DNA from 3 places in the Devosia sp. CAU 1758 genome. Region 2 is predicted to be linked to each of the others. Evidence: predicted binding sites of a transcription regulator. Region 2 holds the regulator's gene; each other region holds the start of a gene.
The links. The regulator LexA, encoded in region 2, represses DNA repair genes until DNA is damaged. The targets are predictions, from matches to a motif close to TGTTCNNNNTGTGTTCNG.
Positions count from the first base shown of each region.

Region 1 (7,161 bases), on a different contig from region 2:
GCCCCTTGTATCGCGCACCAGCGAGAGCACATGGCGCACCCGGTCGGGGAAATGCCGCAAGAGCCACTCACGGAACACGTCGCGCACCTCGCCGGGCAGGCGCAGCAGGATCATCGAGGCGCTGATCGCCCCCTGTGCCTTGCCGGCATCGAGAATACGTTCGAGTTCCATGTCGTTGATCGCCGGGATCATCGGCGAGGCAAAGATGGCCGTCGGGATGCCCGCTTCACTCAACAGCTTGATGGCCTCCAGCCGCCTTGCCGGAGAGGAGGCGCGCGGCTCCATCTTGCGGCTCAGCTTGTGGTCCATCGAGGTGACCGAGAGCGCCACCTTCACCAGCCCCAGCTTTGCCAGTTCGGTGAGGATGTCGAGGTCGCGCACGATCAGTGCTGACTTGGTGGTGATCATCACCGGGTGCCTTGTCTCCTGCATAACCTCGAGAATGCCGCGCGTCAGCTTATGGGTCCGTTCGGACGGCTGGTAGGGGTCGGTATTGGTTCCCATGGCGATGGGCCTGGCGCGATAATTCTTCGCGGCCAGCTCCGTCCGCAGGGCCTCCACCGCATTGGCTTTCACATAAATGTCGCGCTCGAAATCCACCCCCGCCGAATGCCCCAGATAGGCGTGGCTGGGTCGCGCATAGCAATAGGAGCAGCCATGCTCGCAGCCCCGATAGGCATTGATCGACCGCTCGAAGCCAATGTCCGGGCTGTCATTGGTGGTGATGATGGATTTAGCGCGCTCGATATGTTCGACGGTCTCGAACACCGGCATCGGTTCGACATTGCCCCAGCCATCGTCGAAGCTGTCGCGCTGGTGCGTCTCGAATCGTCCGGTGCGATTGGTCTGGGCGCCTCGCCCGCGAATGCGGTCGGGCTGTACCAGTTCGCGCCGCGCCAGATCAGCATCGCGGCTGCGGCTCAGGCGTTCGAGGGCTTCAAAAGAGGGGGCCTGATAAAGGGCCATGGTCCTGTCTCCTGGCTGCGCGGGGAGGGAATCGGCTTCCTCCAACGCATGACAATGCTATCAGGTAGATGAGAACAGAACAAGAACACAACAGCGATATCGACCGCTGCCGCAATATATATCGGCATGGTGCCCATGCATTGCAAGACTTTACGCGCGGCCCCGACGGGCGTAGACAACGGCGCCCAACAAGGCTCATTCGGCCCCGCGCAAATTTTCGTGTCCGACGCGTCTGACCCTACGATCCGCGCCGGAGCACCAGACCATTCGCTGCTGACAATGCCTGTCGCAGAAATTTCGGAACACCGTGTCGAAAGCTGACGGTCCTCCCCGTCGCATGGGCAACACGATTCTCTCGAGGGACATGAACATGACAATGGAAGCCACCATGGATGCCGCGCCCGATATTGCGCCGCACCATCCCGACAACGCCGCACGTAACAGGCTGGTCATAGCCATCCTCCTGGTCTCCACCTTTGTGGTGTTTCTCAACGAAACCATCATGAGCGTGGCCATTCCCCATCTGATGGCGGATCTGGGCGTCGCCGCCAGCCTCGCGCAGTGGCTGACCACAGCCTTCCTGCTCACCATGGCAGTGGTGATCCCGATCACCGGCTTCCTGCTGCAGCGGCTCAACACACGGCCGATCTTTCTTCTGGCCATTTCGATCTTCACCATCGGCACCCTGATCTGCGCCCTGGCGCCCGGCATCGAACTGCTCATTGCCGGCCGTGTGGTGCAGGCAGTGGGCACTGCCATCATGATGCCGCTGCTGATGACCACGGTGATGACGCTGGTGCCCCCGGAGGCGCGCGGCAAGACCATGGGCAATATCTCCATCGTCATGTCGGTGGCGCCGGCCATCGGCCCGACCATTGGCGGCTTCATCCTGGCCAATTTCGACTGGCGGTTCATGTTCTACTTCACCTTGCCCATCGCCGTGGGGGCGCTGGTTCTAGGTGCGCTGCGCATCCGCAATGTCTCTACCCCGCGCTATGCACCGCTTGACTATCTTTCGGTCGTGCTCTCTGCGCTGGCTTTTGGTGGTCTTGTCTATGGTCTCTCCGGCCTTGGCGAGAGTTTCGCTCATGTCGGCGAGCCCCCGATGATCCCGCTCTGGGTGCCAATCGCCGTTGGCGTTGTGGCCATGGCCACCTTCATCTGGCGCCAGCTGGTGCTGCAGCGCGACGACCGCGCCTTGCTTGATCTGCGCGTCTTCCAGTCTCGCAATTACACCGTGTCGGTCAGCCTAATGTTGATCGCCATGATGGCCCTGTTCGGTACGATTATCCTGTTGCCCATCTATACCCAGAACGTCGTCGGCCTCGACACGCTGCAGACCGGCCTTCTGCTTTTGCCGGGTGGCCTGATCATGGGTCTGATGGGACCTTTCGTCGGGCGGCTGTTTGACCGGGTCGGTCCCACCGTTTTGGCCGTGCCGGGAACGATCCTGGTCTCGGTCGTCCTCTGGGCACTGACCACGGTCGGTCAGGATACCTCGCCCTGGGCGCTGCTGGCGGGTCACATGGTACTCAGCGTCGGTCTGGCGCTGATCTTCACGCCGGTCTTCACCTCGTCCATGGGCTCGGTGCGCATGGAGCTCTACTCCCATGCCTCCGCCGTCCTCGGCTCGGTGCAGCAGCTGGCCGGCGCGGCTGGCATTGCGCTCTTCATCGCGCTCATGACCATCCGCACGGCCGCCCTTTCCGCCGAAGGCATTGACCCGGTCGAGGCCCTGGCCGGCGGTATCCGCCTCGCCTTCCTCGTCGGCGCGATCATCTCGCTTTTCGCCATCCTTGCGGCATTCTTCATCCGCAAGCCCGAAGGCGGCATGCCGGGACACGCCGGCGGGCACTGATCTGCCAGAATTCAACCAATAAGGCGCCGGAGCAATCCGGCGCCTTTTCCTTATGAGCCCGCACCCAGCACCTGCTTCAGAAAGTCTATGACCACGCGGACACGCCGGGGCTGATAAGGCCGCGATGGATAGACCAGCCACGCGGCGTTTTCCCCAACCGAAGGCGAAAGCCTCTCGTTGGGAAGCAGCGCAACGAGCTGGTTCATCCGGATATCGTCTTCCACCAGCCAGTCGGCCAATAGGGCAATGCCGGCCCCGTCGAGGCAGGCGCGCCGCAGCGCCAGGGGTGAGCTTATCGACATTGCGGGGTCGACAATGACCGGGTTGGCCGGCCTCGCCTCGCCAAGCCGGAACCACCGCTCGCCCATGCCCGGAAGGGCATAGGCAAGGCAAGCGAACCGCCCGAGGTCACCAAGGGTCTCCGGCGTGCCGTGTCGCGCGGCGAATGCGGGCGAGCAACAGAGGATATAGCCCGTGCCATGCAAGCGGGCCGCCACAACATCACCCGACACATGCGAAGCATGCCTGAGGGCTAGGTCGATCCCTTCCGATACCAGGTCCTGCTGGGTCTCGGTGAGAACCAGCTCAAGCTTGAGCTCGGGATGCCTTTCCTGCAGTCGCCCCAATAGGGGCACAACCCGCCTTTCGCCATAGGCCACCGACGCCGAGAGCCGAACTTTACCCCGCACCTTGTTAGCCGCTTCACCAACGCAGTCCCGAAGCGCCTCCATTTCGGTCAGGATATGACGCGCATGCACCAGCACATTGGCACCGGTTTCAGTCAGCGACAGATGCCGCGTGTTGCGCTCGAACAACCGTCCGCCCAGCTGCCTTTCGAGCGCGGCAATCTGGCGCGAGACGGTCGAGGGGTCAGTTTGATGCCTGTCGGCGGCAGCGGCAAAGCTCCCCGCATCTGCAGCACTCACAAGCAATTCGAGCAGACTGAGCTTCATTGATGCAATTTTGGAATGAGTGAGGGGGCATTGCGTCCATTTTTCCATATTTTTGCATGCGATACCAGAGCGCTTGTAAACACCTGGAGCACACAAGATGATGCCTTCTATCGAGCCTGGCGCTGCCTTTCCGCCGATGTCCCTGAGCCTGCTGACCGGGGAGGACGTCACCTTCGGCGCTGGTCACTGGCACCTTCTCGTCATCTATCGCGGCGCCCATTGCCCCATGTGCAGAGCATACCTCACCGCGGCTGAAGCCCTTCGCCCGCGCTTTGCCGAGGCCGGTTTTAACCTAGTGCTGACATCAGCAGACAGCGCGGAGCGGACACAGCCGCTGCTGACCGAAACGGGCTATAATGGACCGGTCGCCGTGGGCCTGTCCGTTGACCAGATGCGGGGGCTTGGGGTCCGCATGAGCCCGGCTGGCGACACAGGTGCTGCCGGCCCCTTTGCCGAACCGGCGGCCTTTGCCGTGGATGCACAAGGTCGCCTGCACCTGGTCCAGATCAGCAATGCACCCTACGCCCGGCCCGATCTTGAAGCCTTGTTGGCTGGCCTTACCTACGACCGGGACAATGCCATCCATCCCCGGGGTGGCGCACGATGAGCTTCGATATGCGCTCAGTGCTGTCAGGAAAACGTGTTGTGATCACCGGTGCCACTCGTGGCATTGGGGCGGCAATCGTAGATCTGTTCGCTCGGAACGGCGCGCGACTTGCCATGGTGAACAGGCGGCCTGCCGCAATGTCAGGCCATGCCGAGGTGATCGAGGCGCTCTGCGATCTCGCTGACTTGTCGGCCGTTCCGGCTGCCATTGGTGCGGTTATCGCCGAATTGGGTGGGATAGACATCCTCATCAACAATGCGGGGACTATCGAGCCCATAGCAAGGGTCGAAGACAGTGATCCTGCTGCCTGGGCAGGCGTTGTGCAAACCAATCTGGTGGGCGCATTTGCCGTTACGCATGCGGTTCTGCCTGCGATGCTGAAGGCAGGCGGCGGCACCATCATCAATGTCAGCTCCGGCGCAGCCATTGCCCCGCTGGAGGGTTGGAGCCACTACTGTGCCAGCAAGGCGGGCTTGCGCGCCCTGACTGCGTGCCTCGATCTGGAGCTGCGTGCCAAGGGCATTCGTGCACTGGGAATCAGTCCCGGCACCGTGGCCACGGGTATGCAGGGGGCCATTCGACGCTCGGGCCTCAACCCCGTCAGTCGCCTGGACCCCAACGTCCACATCGCGCCACTTTGGGTGGCCCAGTCGATCGCGTGGCTGTCGACGCCGGAAGCAGACCGTTTCCTGGGTACGGACTTTTCACTCAAGACCGAAGAGGGGCGCAAACTGGCCGGCTTGCCGCATAGCTGAGTGTCGCGCAGCTAGCGCCCCGAGCTGGCGGGTTGAATGCCGCCAGCTCAGTTTGGCGTTAGTCGGGGCCGTGACTTCACCGCTCGTCCAGCCGCGGCATCAGTTCGACGAAATTGCACGGCTTGTGCCGGTAATCGAGCTGGTGGGTGAGAATGCCCTCCCAGGCGTCGCGGCAGGCGCCGCGCGAGCCGGGCAGGCAGAAGACGAAGGTCGTGCCGATCAGCCCCGCCGTGGCGCGCGATTGCATGGAGCTGGTGCCTACCGTACTTGCGGAATATTGGTGGAACAGCACCGAAAAGCCTTCCATGCGCTTGTCGAACAGCGGCTCGACCGCTTCCGGGGTGATGTCGCGCCCGGAAAATCCGGTCCCGCCGGTGGTCAGGATCACATCGACCTTGGGGTTGGCGACATAGGCCTGCACGGCGGCGCGCACGAGCTGGATTTCGTCACGCACCACCTGCCGTTCAAAGCAGTGATGTCCGTCGGCTTCCAGCAGGGACTTGAGCAGCGCTCCGCCCGTGTCGGTTTCCAGCGTTCGCGTATCGGATACGGCAATGACGGCGATGGAAAGCGGCCTGAATGCCCGGTCCTCAAATCTTGCCGTCTTGAACATCGCTATCACCGCCCACTGTCTCGATCAATTCATCCGGCACAGCCGCTTCGCGCTGCACCGGAATCTCGTCGGCATCACTATCAGCGCGCGGGTCGAGAACAAAGCTCTCTGGCGTCACCTGCTTGTCGCCGACCGGCTGGAACGGCGCCTTGGACCCATCCGGGCTCTTGCGCACGCGCATGCGCAGATAAGCCGTGCCGGCCAGGGCACCATGGAAGGTGGCGGTGACAACGAACAGCCCGACCGGGCTCCAGGCTCCCATGATCAGCGAGGCAACGGCCGGTCCGATAGCAAGCCCGACGCCTAGGATCAGCAGCATGCCTCCGGCGATCTTGGCGAAATCACCGTCACGCGCGAAGTCGTTGGCATGGGCGACCGCCACCGCATAGATAGGGTTGGCGGCAAAGCCATAGGCGGCAAACAGCACATACATGCCCCAGCCGGCGCTGGGATTGATCAACACCGTCAGCGCGCCGACTAGCGCCGCAAAACCGGAGAGCCCGATCAGCACCAGTCGCCGGTCAATGCGATCCGAAAGGCGTCCAAACGGAACCTGCGCCACCGCACCCAGAATGGCGGCGACGGCAAACAGCAGGGCGATGCCGCTGGCATCGAGCCCCTGTTCATAGCCATAAACCGGCGCCAAAGTACCGAACGCGCCGTTCGCCATGCCGACCGAAAAAGCAGCAATCGCCGCGACTGGCGAGGTGCGGTAGAGCAGCCCGATATCCACCCGCGCCGATTGTAGCGGCTTGGGCTGCGGGCTGGAGGTGAGGGCCGTGGGCAACACGGCGCAGATGAAGCTGATGGCGCCGATGACAAAGGGCAGATAGCCCGCCGTGCCGGTGACCGACATGGCAATCTGCCCCAGGGTCGAGGCCGCCATGTTGATGGTCACATAGATCGAGAAGATGGTACCGCGGCTCCGATTGTCCGAGACTTCGTTGAGCCAGCTTTCCACGATCATCGCCGCGCCGGCAAAGCAGAAGCCGGAGAGTGCGCGCAGCACGATCCAGCTGAAGTCGTTGATCCACAAAAGGTTGAGTAGGATGGTGATGGTGCCGATCGCGGCCATCACTGAAAAGGCCCTGATATGGCCTACATTGCGCACCACCAGCGGCACAGTCAGCGAGCCGGCGACGAACCCCACCGACCATCCTGTGCCGATCAGGCCTAGCGCAAGCAGCGAGAAGCCCTCCTCCGCACCGCGCACAGAGAGCAGCAACCCCTGCAAGCCACCCCCGAACATCAACAGGGCCGATCCCACAAACAGGGCATAAATCTTGATGACGGAAGCCATGACGCGGCGGAAGCCTTTGATATTACTCGGAACGGTGCAAATCACTCGAACGCGACCATAGCGCGTCAAGTTGCGCTGGACAGCCCCGAAATCGGATCAGTGCAGTCCC
Region 1 covers NZ_JBTLRJ010000002.1:410,003-417,163, reverse strand. Annotated here, with positions in the region: gene ACXYMS_RS08050 (PA0069 family radical SAM protein) at 1-966, opposite strand, end outside; gene ACXYMS_RS08045 (MDR family MFS transporter) at 1,337-2,824, shown strand; gene ACXYMS_RS08040 (LysR family transcriptional regulator) at 2,875-3,777, opposite strand; gene ACXYMS_RS08035 (redoxin family protein) at 3,875-4,384, shown strand; gene ACXYMS_RS08030 (SDR family oxidoreductase) at 4,381-5,139, shown strand; gene moaB (molybdenum cofactor biosynthesis protein B) at 5,216-5,752, opposite strand; gene ACXYMS_RS08020 (MFS transporter) at 5,730-7,052, opposite strand; gene ACXYMS_RS08015 (uracil-DNA glycosylase) at 7,149-7,161, opposite strand, start outside.
Region 1: ACXYMS_RS08050 (PA0069 family radical SAM protein) is a predicted target of LexA. The motif match lies at 1,037-1,054, and genes of this name have one in related genera.

Region 2 (7,161 bases):
TCACCGCCGGCGACATTTTCCAGGTGGTACTGAGCCAGCGCTTTTCGGCCGATTTTACCCTGCCCCCGACGGCTCTCTACCGGGCATTGCGGCGCACCAATCCCAGCCCGTACATGTATTTCCTCGATTTTGGCAGCTTTGCCGTGGCGGGATCGAGCCCGGAAATCCTGGTGCGGGTGCAGGATGGCGAAGTCACCATTCGTCCCATTGCCGGCACCCGCAAGCGCGGATCCACCCCGACCCGGGACCAGGAACTGGCGGCAGAACTGCTCAGTGACCCCAAGGAACTTTCCGAGCATCTGATGCTGCTCGACCTGGGGCGCAATGATGTTGGCCGGGTGGCCAAGACCGGCACGGTGAAGGTCACCGACAAGTTCTTCCTCGAATATTATTCCCACGTCATGCACATCGTTTCCAATGTGGTGGGCGTGCTCGACCCGCTATATGACTTTGTTGATGCCCTCTCGGCCGGTTTCCCGGCTGGCACGGTTTCGGGTGCGCCAAAGGTGCGAGCCATGGAGATCATCGACGAGTTGGAAACCTCGCGACGCGGCATCTATGGCGGTTGCGTAGGCTATTTCGGCGCCGATGGGACGATGGACACCTGCATCGTGCTGCGCACCGGTATCGTCAAGGATGGCAAGCTCCATGTGCAGGCCGGAGCCGGCATCGTTGCCGACAGCCAGCCCGAACTCGAGCAGATGGAATGCGAGAACAAGGCTCGCGCCCTTTTCAGCGCCGCCGAGGAAGCGCTACGCTATGCCGGCGAGGCGGGAGTGGGGCAGTGATGGGCTTGATGAACATGATTTTGCGATGGCGCGGCTGGTTCTGAAACCCACCGTACAGAACCGCTCCATGAGGACAGGCCAATGACCAAGACCCTCGTCATCGATAATTATGACAGCTTTACCTACAATCTCGTCCATTTTCTGGGTGAGCTTGGCGCCGATATCAGCGTCAGGCGTAACGACAAGGTTACACTTGAAGAGATTGCCGCCATGGCGCCGGAGGCCATCGTGCTCTCGCCCGGTCCGTGTACCCCCAATGAGGCCGGCATCTGCCTTGCGGTGATCGACCGGTTCAAGTCCACAATTCCCATGCTGGGCGTCTGCCTTGGCCACCAGGCCATGGGTCAGGCGCTGGGTGGCGATGTCATTCGGGCGCCGAGCCTGTTCCACGGCAAGACCAGCACGATCAACCACAATGGCAAGGGCCTGTTCCGCGGCCTCAATGCAGGCTTTGAGGCGACGCGCTACCATTCGCTGATCGTTCAGCGCGATACCCTGCCGGATGATCTGGAAATTACCGCCACCACCGATGACGGGCTCATCATGGGCATGCAGCACCGATCGCTCCCCATCCATGGCGTGCAGTTCCATCCAGAAAGCATTGCCAGCGAGAACGGGCACGCCCTCTTGCAGAACTTTCTCAACATTGCCCGCGATTTCAACGGACGGAAGGCAGCGTGATGGACATCAAGCAGGCCCTCAACAAGATCGCTGACGGCAAGGACCTCACGGGCGAGGAAATGCGCGCGGTCATGCGCGTCATCATGGCCGGCGAAGCGACCCCGGCCCAGATCGGCGCCTTCCTCATGGGTATGCGCATCAAGGGCGAGACCGTGGGTGAGATCGCCGCTGCCGTCTCCATCTTGCGCGAGCAGATGGTGCCGGTCCCGGCGCCCGAAAATGCCATTGATATCGTTGGCACCGGCGGCGATGGCCTGGGCAGCCTCAATATCTCGACGGCCACCGCCCTTGTGGTCGCGGCAGCCGGTGTGCCGGTCGCCAAGCACGGCAACAAGGCGCTGTCCTCCCAGTCCGGCTCCTCCCAGGCGCTCGAAGCTCTGGGGGTCAAGCTGGATCTGACGCCCGAGCAGATCGGCAGGACCATTGCCGAGGCCGGGATCGGCTTCATGTTCGCCCCCAATCATCACCCGGCCATGCGCCATGTGGGCCCGGCGCGCGCCGAGATGGGCGTGCGGACGCTGTTCAACCTCCTGGGTCCCCAATCCAACCCTGCAGGGGTGCGGCGCTACCTGCTTGGCGTCTATTCGCAGCAATGGGTGGAGCCGGTAGCCGCCGCGCTTCTCGCCAATCGGGCCATCAAGGCCTGGGTGGTGCATTCGAGCGAGGGGCTGGACGAATTGTCGACCTCCGGACCCAATTTCGTGGCGCAGATCGCCAATGGGGACCTGCGGAGTTTCGAAATTCACCCCGACAAGGTCGGCCTCAACCTCACCGACCCCAAGGACCTGCGGGGCGGCGAACCGGCAGAAAACGCGGCAGCCATCGTTGCCCTGTTCGATGGCGCGCCCGGCGCCTATCGCGACACGGTGCTGCTCAATGCCGGGGCGGCCCTGCTGGTCGCCGACAAGGTCTCCACCATCGAGGACGGCATTGCGCTGGCCCGTGACACCCTTGACAACGGCAAGGCGAAAGAGACCCTTGCGCGCCTTGTCGCCGTATCGAACGGACAAGCCTGATGAGCGACATTCTCCAGCAGATCGAAGCCTATAAGCGCGAAGAAATCGCGGCCGCGAAATCCATGCGACCCTGGGCCGAAGTGGTGGCCGGGGCCCATGACCAGCCGCCGCCACGCGGCTTCGTCAAGGCCATCAAGGACAAGCGGGCGCGGGGCGACTATGCCCTGATTGCCGAGGTGAAGAAGGCCAGTCCCTCCAAGGGCCTGATCCGTGCCGATTTCAACCCCGCCGAGATTGCCCGCGCCTATGAAATGGCGGGCGCTGCCTGCCTTTCGGTGCTCACCGACCGGCCGAGCTTCCAGGGCTCGCCCAGCTATCTGATCGAGGCCCGCGCCGCGACGCGACTGCCGGCCCTGCGCAAGGATTTCCTGTTCGAAACCTATCAGGTGGCCGAGGCCCGATCCTGGGGCGCGGACTGCATTCTCATCATCCTGGCCGCGGTCGGGGACGATGTGGCGCGCTATCTGCTCGATGCCGCCGAGGAATGGCACATGGATGCGCTGGTGGAAGTGCATGACCAGCTCGAACTGGACCGCGCCCTGGCGCTCGACGCCAAGTTCATCGGCGTCAACAACCGCAACCTGCGCACCTTCGAAACGACGCTCGAAACCACGGTGAACCTGGCCGCTGGCGTGCCGGACGATGTGCTGCTGGTCAGCGAAAGCGGCATCGTCACCCATGAGCATGTCCGCATGCTCGACGAGCGGTGCAATGTCGGCACTTTCCTTGTCGGGGAAAGCCTGATGCGGCAGGACGATGTGGTTGCTGCCACCCGCACCCTGTTGGTGGGTCATGCGGAAACGGTGCGCTGATGGCCGGGGGCCTCACCCATCTCAACGAGCGGGGCGAGGCCCATATCGTTGATATCGGTGACAAACCGGTTACGCGACGGCGTGCCGTGGCGCGGGCGCGACTGAGTGGCGAGGCTGCCACCATGGCAACGATCCTGGGCGGCGGTCTCAAGAAGGGCGACGCCCTTGCCGTGGCGCGCATTGCCGGCATCATGGCGGCCAAGAAGACGTCGGAGCTCATTCCGCTTTGTCACCCGATCCCGCTGTCCAAGGTCAGCGTCGAGATCAATGCCGATGGCAAGCATGCCATTATCATTTTGGCGACCGCCGAGACCACCGGCCAGACCGGGGTGGAAATGGAAGCCCTGGTCGCTGCCTCCACCGCGGCACTGACGCTCTATGACATGGCCAAGGCCATCGACCGCGCCATGGTCATTTCCGACATCTGCCTCATTGAAAAATCCGGCGGCAAGTCGGGCGATTTCGTTCGGACGCCATGAGCCTGCTTCCGGTCGACGACGCGCTGAAGGCAATTCTCGCGCATGTGCCGCCGGTTGTGCGCGAAAATGTGCCGCTGGCAGAAGCATCTGGCCGTGTGCTGGCTGAACCGCTGAAGGCCCGCCATGATCAGCCGCCCTTTGATGCCAGCGCCATGGATGGCTATGCGATGCGCGCTGCCGATGCCGCCGAGGGCGCGTTCCTCGACCTTGTCGGCACCTCACAGGCTGGCGCCGGCTTTGGCGGGTCGGTTGGTCCGGGCCAGGCCGTCCGCATCTTTACCGGGGCGCCGGTCCCGGCTGGGGCAGACACGGTCATCATGCAGGAAGAGGCCGTGCGCGAGGGCGACCGGGTGCGGTTCACCGCCCCTGCCCGGCCAGGCCACAGCATCCGCTCCAAAGGCAACGACTTTTCAACTGGCCAGGTGCTGGTGGCGGCCGGAACGCGGCTGACGCCGATGCAGATTGCGGTGGCGGCGGCGGCCAATGCGGCGAGCCTGTCTGTCGCGTGCCGCCCGCATCTGCACCTGATGGCCACCGGCGACGAACTGGTCTTGCCCGGCACGCCGCTTGGCCCGGACCAGATCGTGGCCTCCAACAGTTTCGGGCTGGGCGCCATGCTCGCCCCATATGCCCAGACCATCACCGACCATGGCATTGTCCGCGACGACGCAGCGACGCTCCGCGCCAAGGTTGCCGCCAGTCTTGCCGCCGAGCCCGACTTCCTCATCACCACGGGCGGCGCCTCGGTGGGAGAGCATGATCTGGTCCAGGACGTACTGAGGGAACTCGGCGTTACCCTCGATTTCTGGCGCATCAACATGCGGCCGGGAAAGCCACTGATGTTTGGCACGTGCGGCCGGACCCTTGTCTTTGGCCTGCCGGGCAATCCCGTGTCGGCCATGGTTACGGCCATGGTTTTCCTCAAGCCGGCCCTGCGGGCCTGGCTTGGCCTCGCCGAACCTCCGGCCTGGCGGCTGCCCCTGGCCGCGCCGACATCGCCCAACAGTGCCCGCCGCCACTTCATGCGGGCTCGCCTCGTGCAAACAGACGCCGGCCCCATGCTACAGCCCGTCTCGCAGACGGACAGTGGTCATACCTCGTCTCTGGCCGGCTCCGACTTCCTCATCGTGCAGCCTGAGCATGATCCGGGTCAGCCGGTCGGGACCATCGTTGAGGCTGTGCCCCTGAATGCCTTCTGAGGCGTTCATCTTGTTGCTTTTCGTTCATGACGGGACTCCTGGATCGAGGCATTGCAGAACATTAGTGGAACATGTATGGTCGTTCCGTCTATGTTCCGATTCTGGATGGTGGGGCCAATGCTGACGCGCAAACAACACGAATTGCTGATGTTCATCCACGAGCGGATGAAGGAAAGCGGCATTCCCCCGAGCTTTGACGAGATGAAGGATGCCCTTGATCTTGCGTCAAAATCCGGCATCCATCGGCTGATCACGGCGCTTGAAGAGCGTGGCTTTATCCGTCGCCTGCCCAATCGGGCGCGCGCGCTGGAAGTGGTCAAGCTCCCCGATTCCATGAACCCCTCGCTGGGTGGCCGCAAGTCGCGGTTCGAGCCTTCCGTCATCGAAGGCAATCTGGGCAAGGTCGCCAATCCGCCAGTTCGAAATAGCGCAATGGGATCAGATGATTACGCCAGGCCGGTGTCGATCCCGGTCATGGGCCGCATCGCCGCCGGTACGCCGATCGAAGCCATCCAGACCCACTCCCATACCATTGCCGTGCCGCCTGAAATGCTGGGTGCCGGCGAGCACTATGCCCTTGAAGTGCGTGGTGATTCCATGATCGAGGCCGGCATTTTCGACGGCGACACGGTGCTTATCAAGAAGCAGGAGCATGCCTCGACTGGCGAGATCATCGTTGCCCTGGTCGATGACGAGGAAGCCACGCTCAAGCGCCTGCGCCGCAAGGGCGACACGGTGGCGCTTGAAGCGGCCAATCCGGCCTATGAAACCCGCATCTTTCCGCCCGACCGGGTCAAGGTGCAGGGCCGGCTAGTGGGCCTGCTGCGCAAATACTGAGCCACATCCGCGATGAGAAAAGGCCCGCCTATCTGGCGGGCCTTTGTTATTGGCGAGAGTGCGCGGAGCTAGTGGTTGTCGCGCGGCACGCCTTCGGTCTGGGCGATGCGCTGATACTTGACTGCTGGGCGCAGGACAGCGCCGCTGCCGAGCTGGTCGACCAGGCCGCGCTGGATTTCCTGCCATGGAGTCTGGTGCTTGGGAAACTTATAGCCCCCTGACGCTTCCAGCGCTGCGCGGCGCGTGGCGATTTCCTCGTCGGAAATAAGGATATCGGCCTCGCCCTTGTTGAGGTCGATGCGAACGCGATCACCAGTCTTGAGAATGGCAAGATTGCCCCCGGCCGCGGCTTCCGGAGAAGCATTGAGAATGGAGGGTGAACCCGAAGTGCCGGACTGGCGGCCGTCGCCGATACAGGCCAGCGAGTGGATGCCCTTCTTGATCAGGTAGTCGGGCGGACGCATGTTGACCACTTCGGCAGCGCCCGGATAGCCAATGGGGCCGGCGCCGCGCATGAAGAGCAGGGTGTGCTCGTCGATGTCGAGCGAGGGATCGTCGATCCGGTGATGGTAGTCCTCCGGGCCATCGAACACCACGGCCTTGCCCTCAAACATGCCCGGATGTTGCGGATCGGACAGGTAGCGCTCGCGGAACTCGGGCGAGATCACGCTGGTCTTCATGATGGCGTTGTCGAACAGATTGCCGCGCAGTACCAGGAAACCCGATTCCGCCTTGAGCGGATTGCCGAACGGCCGAATGACCTTGTCATCCTGGATGGGTGTCGCGCGGCAATTCTCGCCAATGGTCTTGCCATTCACGGTCGGGGCATTCTCGTGGATGAGTCCCTGGGCCATCAACTCGTTGACGACCGCCGGGACACCACCGGCGTGGTAATAGTCCTCGCCCAGATATTCGCCTGCCGGCTGCAGGTTCACCAGCAGCGGCACCTTCAGTCCATGCTGCTGCCATTCGTCGATATTGAGATCGACGCCGATATGGCGGGCAATGGCGTTGATGTGGATCGGTGCATTTGTCGAGCCGCCAATGGCTGAATTGACCACGATGGCGTTGAGGAAGTTTTCCTTGGTCAGAATGTCCGAGGGCTTGAGATCCTCATGTACCAGTTCCACGGCGCGCTTGCCGGTGCGGTAGGCCATTTCCTGGCGATCGCGATAGGGCGCGGGAATGGCGGCCGATCCTGGCAACTGCATGCCCAGGGCCTCGGCCAGCGAGTTCATGGTCGAGGCGGTGCCCATGGTATTGCAATAGCCAGTCGAGGGCGCTGACGAGGCCACCAGTTCGATAAACTTGGGATAGTCGATCTCGCCGGCCGCCATCATCTGGCGCGC
Region 2 covers NZ_JBTLRJ010000003.1:370,679-377,839, reverse strand. Annotated here, with positions in the region: gene trpE (anthranilate synthase component I) at 1-788, shown strand, start outside; gene ACXYMS_RS11930 (anthranilate synthase component II) at 870-1,469, shown strand; gene trpD (anthranilate phosphoribosyltransferase) at 1,466-2,485, shown strand; gene trpC (indole-3-glycerol phosphate synthase TrpC) at 2,485-3,297, shown strand; gene moaC (cyclic pyranopterin monophosphate synthase MoaC) at 3,297-3,776, shown strand; gene ACXYMS_RS11910 (molybdopterin molybdotransferase MoeA) at 3,773-4,975, shown strand; gene lexA (transcriptional repressor LexA) at 5,093-5,812, shown strand; gene ACXYMS_RS11900 (IlvD/Edd family dehydratase) at 5,881-7,161, opposite strand, start outside.

Region 3 (7,161 bases), on a different contig from region 2:
CTCGGCTTGACCCGAGGGCCAGATCGGGAGCTCCAATTTATGGGTCCTGCCACTGGATAGCGGCCCTCGGGTCGAGCCCGAGGGCGGCGCCGAGTGTGTGGGGGCGGCCTAGTAAACCCCGTCAATCATCACCGGCTTTTCCGCTTCGACGCGCACCGGATTGCGCAGCGGCAGGCCGAACTGGCTTTCCTCGATCTCGAACACATCGTCGGGTTGGGTGGAAATGCCATCGGCAAAGCTCAGCGTCGCCGTGCCGAACATGTGCACATGCACGTCGCCGGGCTGGCAGAACAGGTCATACTTGAAGTGATGATATTCGAGATTGGCGATAGTGTGGCTCATATTGTCCTCGCCCGAGAGGAAGGGCTTTTCCCACAGCACCTTGCCGTCGCGGAGAATGCGCGACATGCCCTCGATATGCCGCGGCAGGTCGCCGACGCGCAGCTCCGGGCCGAAGGAACAGGCGCGCAGCTTGGAATGGGCGAGGTAGAGATAGTTGATCCGCTCGGTGACGTGATCGGAGAACTCATTGCCCAGGGCAAAGCCGAGGCGGCGCGGCTGGCCATTGGGGTCGATCACATAGATGCCGGCGATTTCGGGCTCCTCGCCAGCGTCGAGCGCGAAGGCGGGGGAGGGAATGGCACTGCCCGGATTGGCAACAATGTGACCATTGCCCTTGTAGAACCATTCGGGCTGCACGCCCTTCTCGCCGGCTTTCGGCTTGCCGTTTTCCAGACCCATGCGGAACATTTTCATGCTGTCGGTCAACTCGCCTGCCGGCTTGTCGCCATTGGCCTTGTGCATGGCGTCGCGCGTCGCGGCCGAGCCGAGATGAGTAAGACCGGTGCCGGTGACGTGCAGATGGGCGGCATCGGGATGGTCGATGGGCGCGAGGAGGCGGCCTTCACTGGCCAGCGCCTGCTTGTCCACGGCCTCGCCGAGGCCGCTGGAATCAACAGCGGCAGACAGGCCAATATCGTCCGCAAACGCGCTCTGCACCAGGTCATAGACACTGGTCACGCCATTGACGCGGTGTGTCTGGCCATTGCGCGTCACGCCGACGGCGCGGTTTCCCTTGTCGTCGAAATACTGGATGAGGTGCATGGAGCGGTCCTTTGGAGAAATTTGGCGGCATAAAACGTGTCCGCAACCGAACTGTCCAGTCAAAAATCATACTTTTAATGAAGTGAAGACGCAGAGGCCAGAATCGCCCTACCAGCAGGCGAGCGCCGTCTTCGGCTCCAGCGGGCGATGTTCTCATTTTGTCTCTTGACGTGACCGAAACAAAATGAGAACAAATAAAGCACGAATTGGACACATCAGGCATCAGCCGCCTCTCGTTGCACGGGTTTCGAGAGCGTGAAATAAGGAGACAGCATTATGGCAGCTTCGCCGCTTCGCGTTGTTGAGGGTGGATCGATGGATAAGGACAAGGCTCTCGCGGCCGCGCTGAGCCAGATCGAGCGGAATTTCGGCAAGGGCTCGATCATGCGCCTGGGCGAGGCTTCGTCCATCGAGGTCGAATCTATCTCTACCGGCTCGCTCGGTCTCGACATTGCGCTGGGCATTGGCGGCCTGCCAAAGGGTCGTATCGTCGAGATTTTCGGGCCGGAAAGCTCGGGCAAGACGACGCTGGCGCTGCATGTAATTGCCGAGGCGCAGCGCAAGGGCGGCATCTGTGCCTTTGTCGATGCCGAGCATGCGCTCGATCCGATCTATGCCCGCAAGCTGGGCGTCAATGTCGATGACCTGCTGATTTCGCAGCCCGATGCCGGCGAGCAGGCGCTTGAAATCACCGATACGCTGGTCCGAAGCGGCGCCATCGACGTACTGGTGGTCGATTCGGTGGCGGCGCTCACCCCGCGTGCCGAGCTTGAAGGCGAAATGGGCGACAGCCTGCCGGGCCTCCAGGCCAGGTTGATGAGCCAGGCCATGCGCAAGCTGACCTCATCCATTTCCAAGTCGAAATGCCTCGTCATCTTCATCAACCAGATCCGTATGAAGATCGGCGTCATGTATGGCTCGCCCGAGACGACAACGGGTGGCAATGCGCTCAAATTCTACGCCTCGGTGCGTCTCGATATCCGCCGCATCGGCGCGCTCAAGGACCGCGAGGAGATCGTGGGCAACCAGACCCGCGTAAAAGTGGTGAAGAACAAGCTGGCGCCGCCGTTCCGCCAGGTCGAGTTCGACATCATGTATGGCGAAGGCATTTCCAAGACAGGCGAATTGCTCGATCTGGGCGTCAAGGCCGGCATTGTCGAGAAATCGGGGGCCTGGTTCTCCTGGGACAGCCAGCGGTTGGGCCAGGGCCGTGAGAATTCACGCCAGTTCCTCAAGGACAATCCCGAAATTGCGGCGACCATCGAGCACGGCGTGCGCGAGAGTTCTGGCCTTCTTGGTGAAGTTTTGCTGGTGGCCGGCGGGGACGATAACAGCGATAGCGACGAGTAACCTCCCCGATCCCATGCTCCCTAATTGAGGCACCGGTCATCCGGTGCCTTTTTTGTTGTCCCTTGGCGGCGTGGAGCGGCCTCGCAATGCTGGACAGGCCCAAGGCCTGCGGGATAGAAAGCCTCAAAATTTCCTTTGGGCGCGTCCGCGTCCGCTCGCCATGAAAGCCTCTGCATGACCAGCGTAAACGATCTCCGTTCGAGCTTTACCGGCTATTTTGCCCGCAACGGCCATGAGGCGGTGTCGTCCAGCCCGCTGGTGCCGCGCAATGATCCCACGCTGATGTTCACCAATGCGGGCATGGTGCAGTTCAAGAACGTCTTTACCGGCGTCGAGAAGCGCCCCTATTCGACCGCGACCACGGCACAGAAATGCGTCCGTGCCGGTGGCAAGCACAATGACCTCGATAATGTCGGGTTCACCGCGCGCCACCACACCTTTTTCGAGATGCTGGGCAATTTTTCCTTTGGGGACTACTTCAAGGATCAGGCCATCGAACTGGCCTGGACCCTGCTCACCAAGGAGTGGGCGCTGCCGAAGGAAAAGCTCATGGTCACCGTCTATGAAGACGATGACGAGGCGATGGCGCTCTGGAAGAAGATCGCTGGTCTCTCCGAAGACCGCATCGTGCGGCTCGGTGCCAAGTCGAATTTCTGGCAGATGGGCGATACTGGTCCCTGCGGCCCTTGTTCGGAAATCTTCTATGACCATGGTGACAAGGTCTGGGGCGGCCCGCCGGGCTCCCCGGAAGAAGATGGCGACCGCTGGATCGAGATCTGGAACCTGGTGTTCATGCAGTTCGAGCAGCATCCGGATGGCTCGCGCACCGGCTTGCCACGTCCCTCGATCGATACCGGCATGGGGCTGGAGCGCATTGCCGCCGTCATGCAGGGCGTACACGACAATTACGACATCGACCTGTTCAAGGCGCTGATCGGGGCCGCGGCCAATGCCACCAATGCCGATGTCAGCGGCCCGGGCAACCGGAGCCTGCGCGTCATAGCCGATCACCTGCGTTCGATGAGCTTCCTGATCGCCGAGGGCGTGCTTCCCTCCAATGAAGGTCGCGGCTATGTGCTCCGGCGCATCATGCGCCGTGCCATGCGCCACGCCACTCTGCTCGGCGCCAATGAGCCAGTGATCCACAAGCTGGTGCCGACGCTAGTCCGGGAGATGGGCCAGGCTTATCCCGAACTCAGCCGCGGCGAGGCGATGATCGCCGAGACGGTGCGCCTCGAAGAGGGCCGCTTCCTCAAGACGCTGGGGCGCGGCCTGCAGATATTGGAAGCCGAGACGGCTAGCCTTGGCGAGGGCGCCACGCTCGACGGCGCGACCGCCTTCAAGCTCTACGACACCTATGGCTTTCCGCTCGACCTGACCCAGGATGCGCTGCGCTCGCGCAATATCAGCGTCGACCAGGCCGGTTTCGACGCCGCCATGGCTCAGCAAAAGGCCGAGGCGCGCAAGAACTGGGCTGGTTCGGGCGAAGCGGCGACCGACAGCGTCTGGTATGGCCTGGCCGACAAGCTCGGGCCCACCGAATTCCTTGGCTACGAAACCGAGATCGCCGAAGGCGAAATCACGGCACTGTTGGTGGACGGTGCAGAGGTCGAGGCCATCTCGGCCGGCGAGGTCGGTATCGTGGTGGTCAACCAGACCCCGTTCTACGGCGAAAGCGGCGGACAGGTTGGCGACACTGGCACCATCAGGGGCGAGGGGGTCGTGGCCGAGGTAACGGATACGGGCAAGCATCATGGCATCTTTGCCCACAAGGTCACGGTGACCGAGGGGGTGCTGAAGCGCGGCCAGGCGGTCGAGCTGCTGGTCGACCATGATCGCCGCTCGTCGATCCGCGCCAATCACTCGGCCACCCACCTGCTGCACGAAGCCCTTCGCCTGGTGCTTGGCGACCATGTCGCCCAGAAGGGGTCCATGGTTTCGGCAGACCGTCTGCGGTTTGATTTTGTCCATACCAAGCCAATGAGCCCCCAGGAGATGGCCGAGGTCGAAGACATCGCCAATGCCATCATCCTCCAGAATACGCCGGTCGAAACCCGGCTGATGGGGGTCGAGGAGGCCAAGGATTCGGGCGCGCGTGCCCTGTTTGGCGAAAAATACGGCGACGAGGTGCGCGTTGTTTCCATGGGCGAGCCCACCGGAAATGGCCTTGGCTGGTCGGTCGAATTGTGCGGTGGCACCCATGTGCGCCGCACCGGCGATATCGGCCTTGTGTCGGTGGTCGGCGAGGGCGCCGTCGCCGCCGGGGTGCGTCGTATCGAGGCGCTCACCGGCAAGGCCGCGCGCCATCGGGGCAATGACAATATCAATATCGTCGCCTCTGCTGCGGGCTTGCTTCGCTCCGGCACGCATGAGGTGCTCGATCGCATCGAGGCGTTGCAGGATCAGGTCAAGAAGTCGGAACGGGCGCTTGCGGACGCCCGCCAGAAACTGGCGCTGGGCGGCGGCGGCGAGGCTGCCAGTGCCGGTGAGACTGTCAACGGGGTGACCTTTGTCGGACGCGTCGTTGAAGGCGTGGCCGCTAAGGACATCAAGTCGGTGGTGGATGCTGAAAAGAAGCGCATCGGCTCGGGGGTCGTTACCATCGTGCTCAAGGGCGAGGACGGCAAGGGGACGGTGGCCATCGGCGTTACCGATGACCTCACCAGCCGCTATGCCGCCGGCACGCTGATCAAGTCCGCCACGGCGGCGCTGGGCGGGCAGGGCGGTGGCGGCCGGCCGGACATGGCCCAGGGCGGCGGCCCGGACGGCAGCAAGGCCGACGCGGCCATCGCCGCCATTCGGGCGCTGATCTAGCCGGAAGCACTTGCGGACAATTTTACGGCTGCCGTTCAGCGCGAACCCACGCTCAGCGGCAGTTTGCGTGTGCGACCGACATCTGATGCCTTAGATTAAGCGTCAGGACTGGGAGGGTCTGGCGAAGATGCCCAAGCGCACCAGCTGCTCGCGCGGCCGGTGATCGTGCAGCGGCAGGATCACTGGGACCGCGCCGTGCACTAGCTCTGTCGGATCAGAGCCCGATGCGGAAGAAGAAGATGCGGGGCTTCCAGCGGATCGGGGTCTTCTCGGTCAGCACATTGAGCAGGCCGGCGCCGACCACGACCAGCATGCCGACAACGGCTATCCAGTCGGGATATTCGCCGAAGAAGAGCGCGCCAAACAGGATCGCCCAGATTAACTGGCTATATTGCACTGGGGCGATGAGATTGGCCGGTGTCTGCCGGCTGGCCTGGATCAGCAGCAGGCCGCCCATGCCGCCCAGGAGGCCAATCCCGAGCAGCAGGGCCAGTTGTTCGAGCGTCGGGACCACGAAGGTGGGCAGCATCAGCACGAAATTGACGATGCCCGAATAGAGCACCTGCAGGCCCACAAGGCTGACGCGGCGTTCCCTGGGCGCGACATGACGGAGAATGGTGGTGGTGATGGCGCCAAGGACAGCGCCGGCCATCATTACGAAATGCCCGGTTTCGAGTTCCCGCAGCCCCGGCCGGATGACCAGGACCACGCCCAGGAAACTTATGAACAGCAGGACCCATCGATGCAGTGCCACATGCTCGCGCAGCAACAGCACGCAGAGCAGGGTCACGAACAGGGGCGTGGTAAAGCCGATGGAATAGACATCGGCAAAGGCAATGTGGGTGAAGGCATACATCACGCAGGCCGTGCCCGAAATGGCGGTCAGGCAGCGCAGATGCACCAGCCAGGGGTGGTGCAGCCTGTAGGCGTCGCGCCAGCGCTCGCCGCGCTTGGTCAGCATGGCGGGGATGATGGAAAAGCTGGTGGTGAAAAAGGCGATCTCGAACACGGAGAGACCCGGTCCGGTGGTCTTGATCAGGGCATCGGCCACCGAAAAAATGGCATAGGCCAGAAAGGCGAGAACGACGCCGATGGGCATCCGAATTATCCAGACAGGAAAGGGGCGGACTCGGGAAGGAATGGCGCTACCATACGTGCGGCAATTCCATCCGTCATTGGGGCGGGGGCGGGATTTGCACCGGTTCGATGCCCTTGAGTGCAGGACCGACGATTTCGATGCGGTTAGTCCAGATATATCCATCAAAATCCTGCGGGACTTGCGCCAGTGTGTCGACATCGTCGATACCCGCAGTTCCGGGGTCGCCGGCGCCATAGGGACCGAGCAGGATCACTTCGCTGCCCGCATCGGCCAGGCGCTGTTGCAAGAGGTTAGGCCAGCCCCAGAGCCAGGGGGCGATATTGATCGGGATCATCACCTTGGTGTTCTCGCAGGCGCCGGGAACGTGGCCAGTCCAACCCAGCGCCAGATATTGACCAAGGCAATCGACCAGACCGCGCCGCGACCAGACATTGAGCCCCTTGATCAAGGTGGCCGCGCGGTAGGTCGGCTCATCGCCGCCATAGGCGCCCCAGATGGGGCTGCGCCATTCGGGGTGGCCGGTGACCAGCGCCGCCAGCATGTCGCCCTCGCGGGCCTCACGGCTCTTGAAGTTGACGAGGAATTGCCGGTCGGGCATCGCTCGGAGCACCTCCTCGAGTTCCGGCATCCGGCCTGTGCCGGTGCCGCGAAACGGAAAGGTCTGTCCGCCATCAGCGGTATAGCCAAAGCCGATATCGAGGGCGCGCAATTGGGCCATGGAATGGGCGCGGGTTTCTCCCGAGCCCTCGGTGCGGCAGTCCACGGTCCAATCGTGCATGACGGCGAACTGGCCA
Region 3 covers NZ_JBTLRJ010000001.1:1,004,042-1,011,202, forward strand. Annotated here, with positions in the region: gene araD1 (AraD1 family protein) at 109-1,104, opposite strand; gene recA (recombinase RecA) at 1,381-2,454, shown strand; gene alaS (alanine--tRNA ligase) at 2,629-5,268, shown strand; gene ACXYMS_RS04985 (DMT family transporter) at 5,483-6,367, opposite strand; gene ACXYMS_RS04990 (glycerophosphodiester phosphodiesterase family protein) at 6,441-7,161, opposite strand, start outside.
Region 3: recA (recombinase RecA) is a predicted target of LexA. The motif match lies at 1,280-1,297, and genes of this name have one in related genera.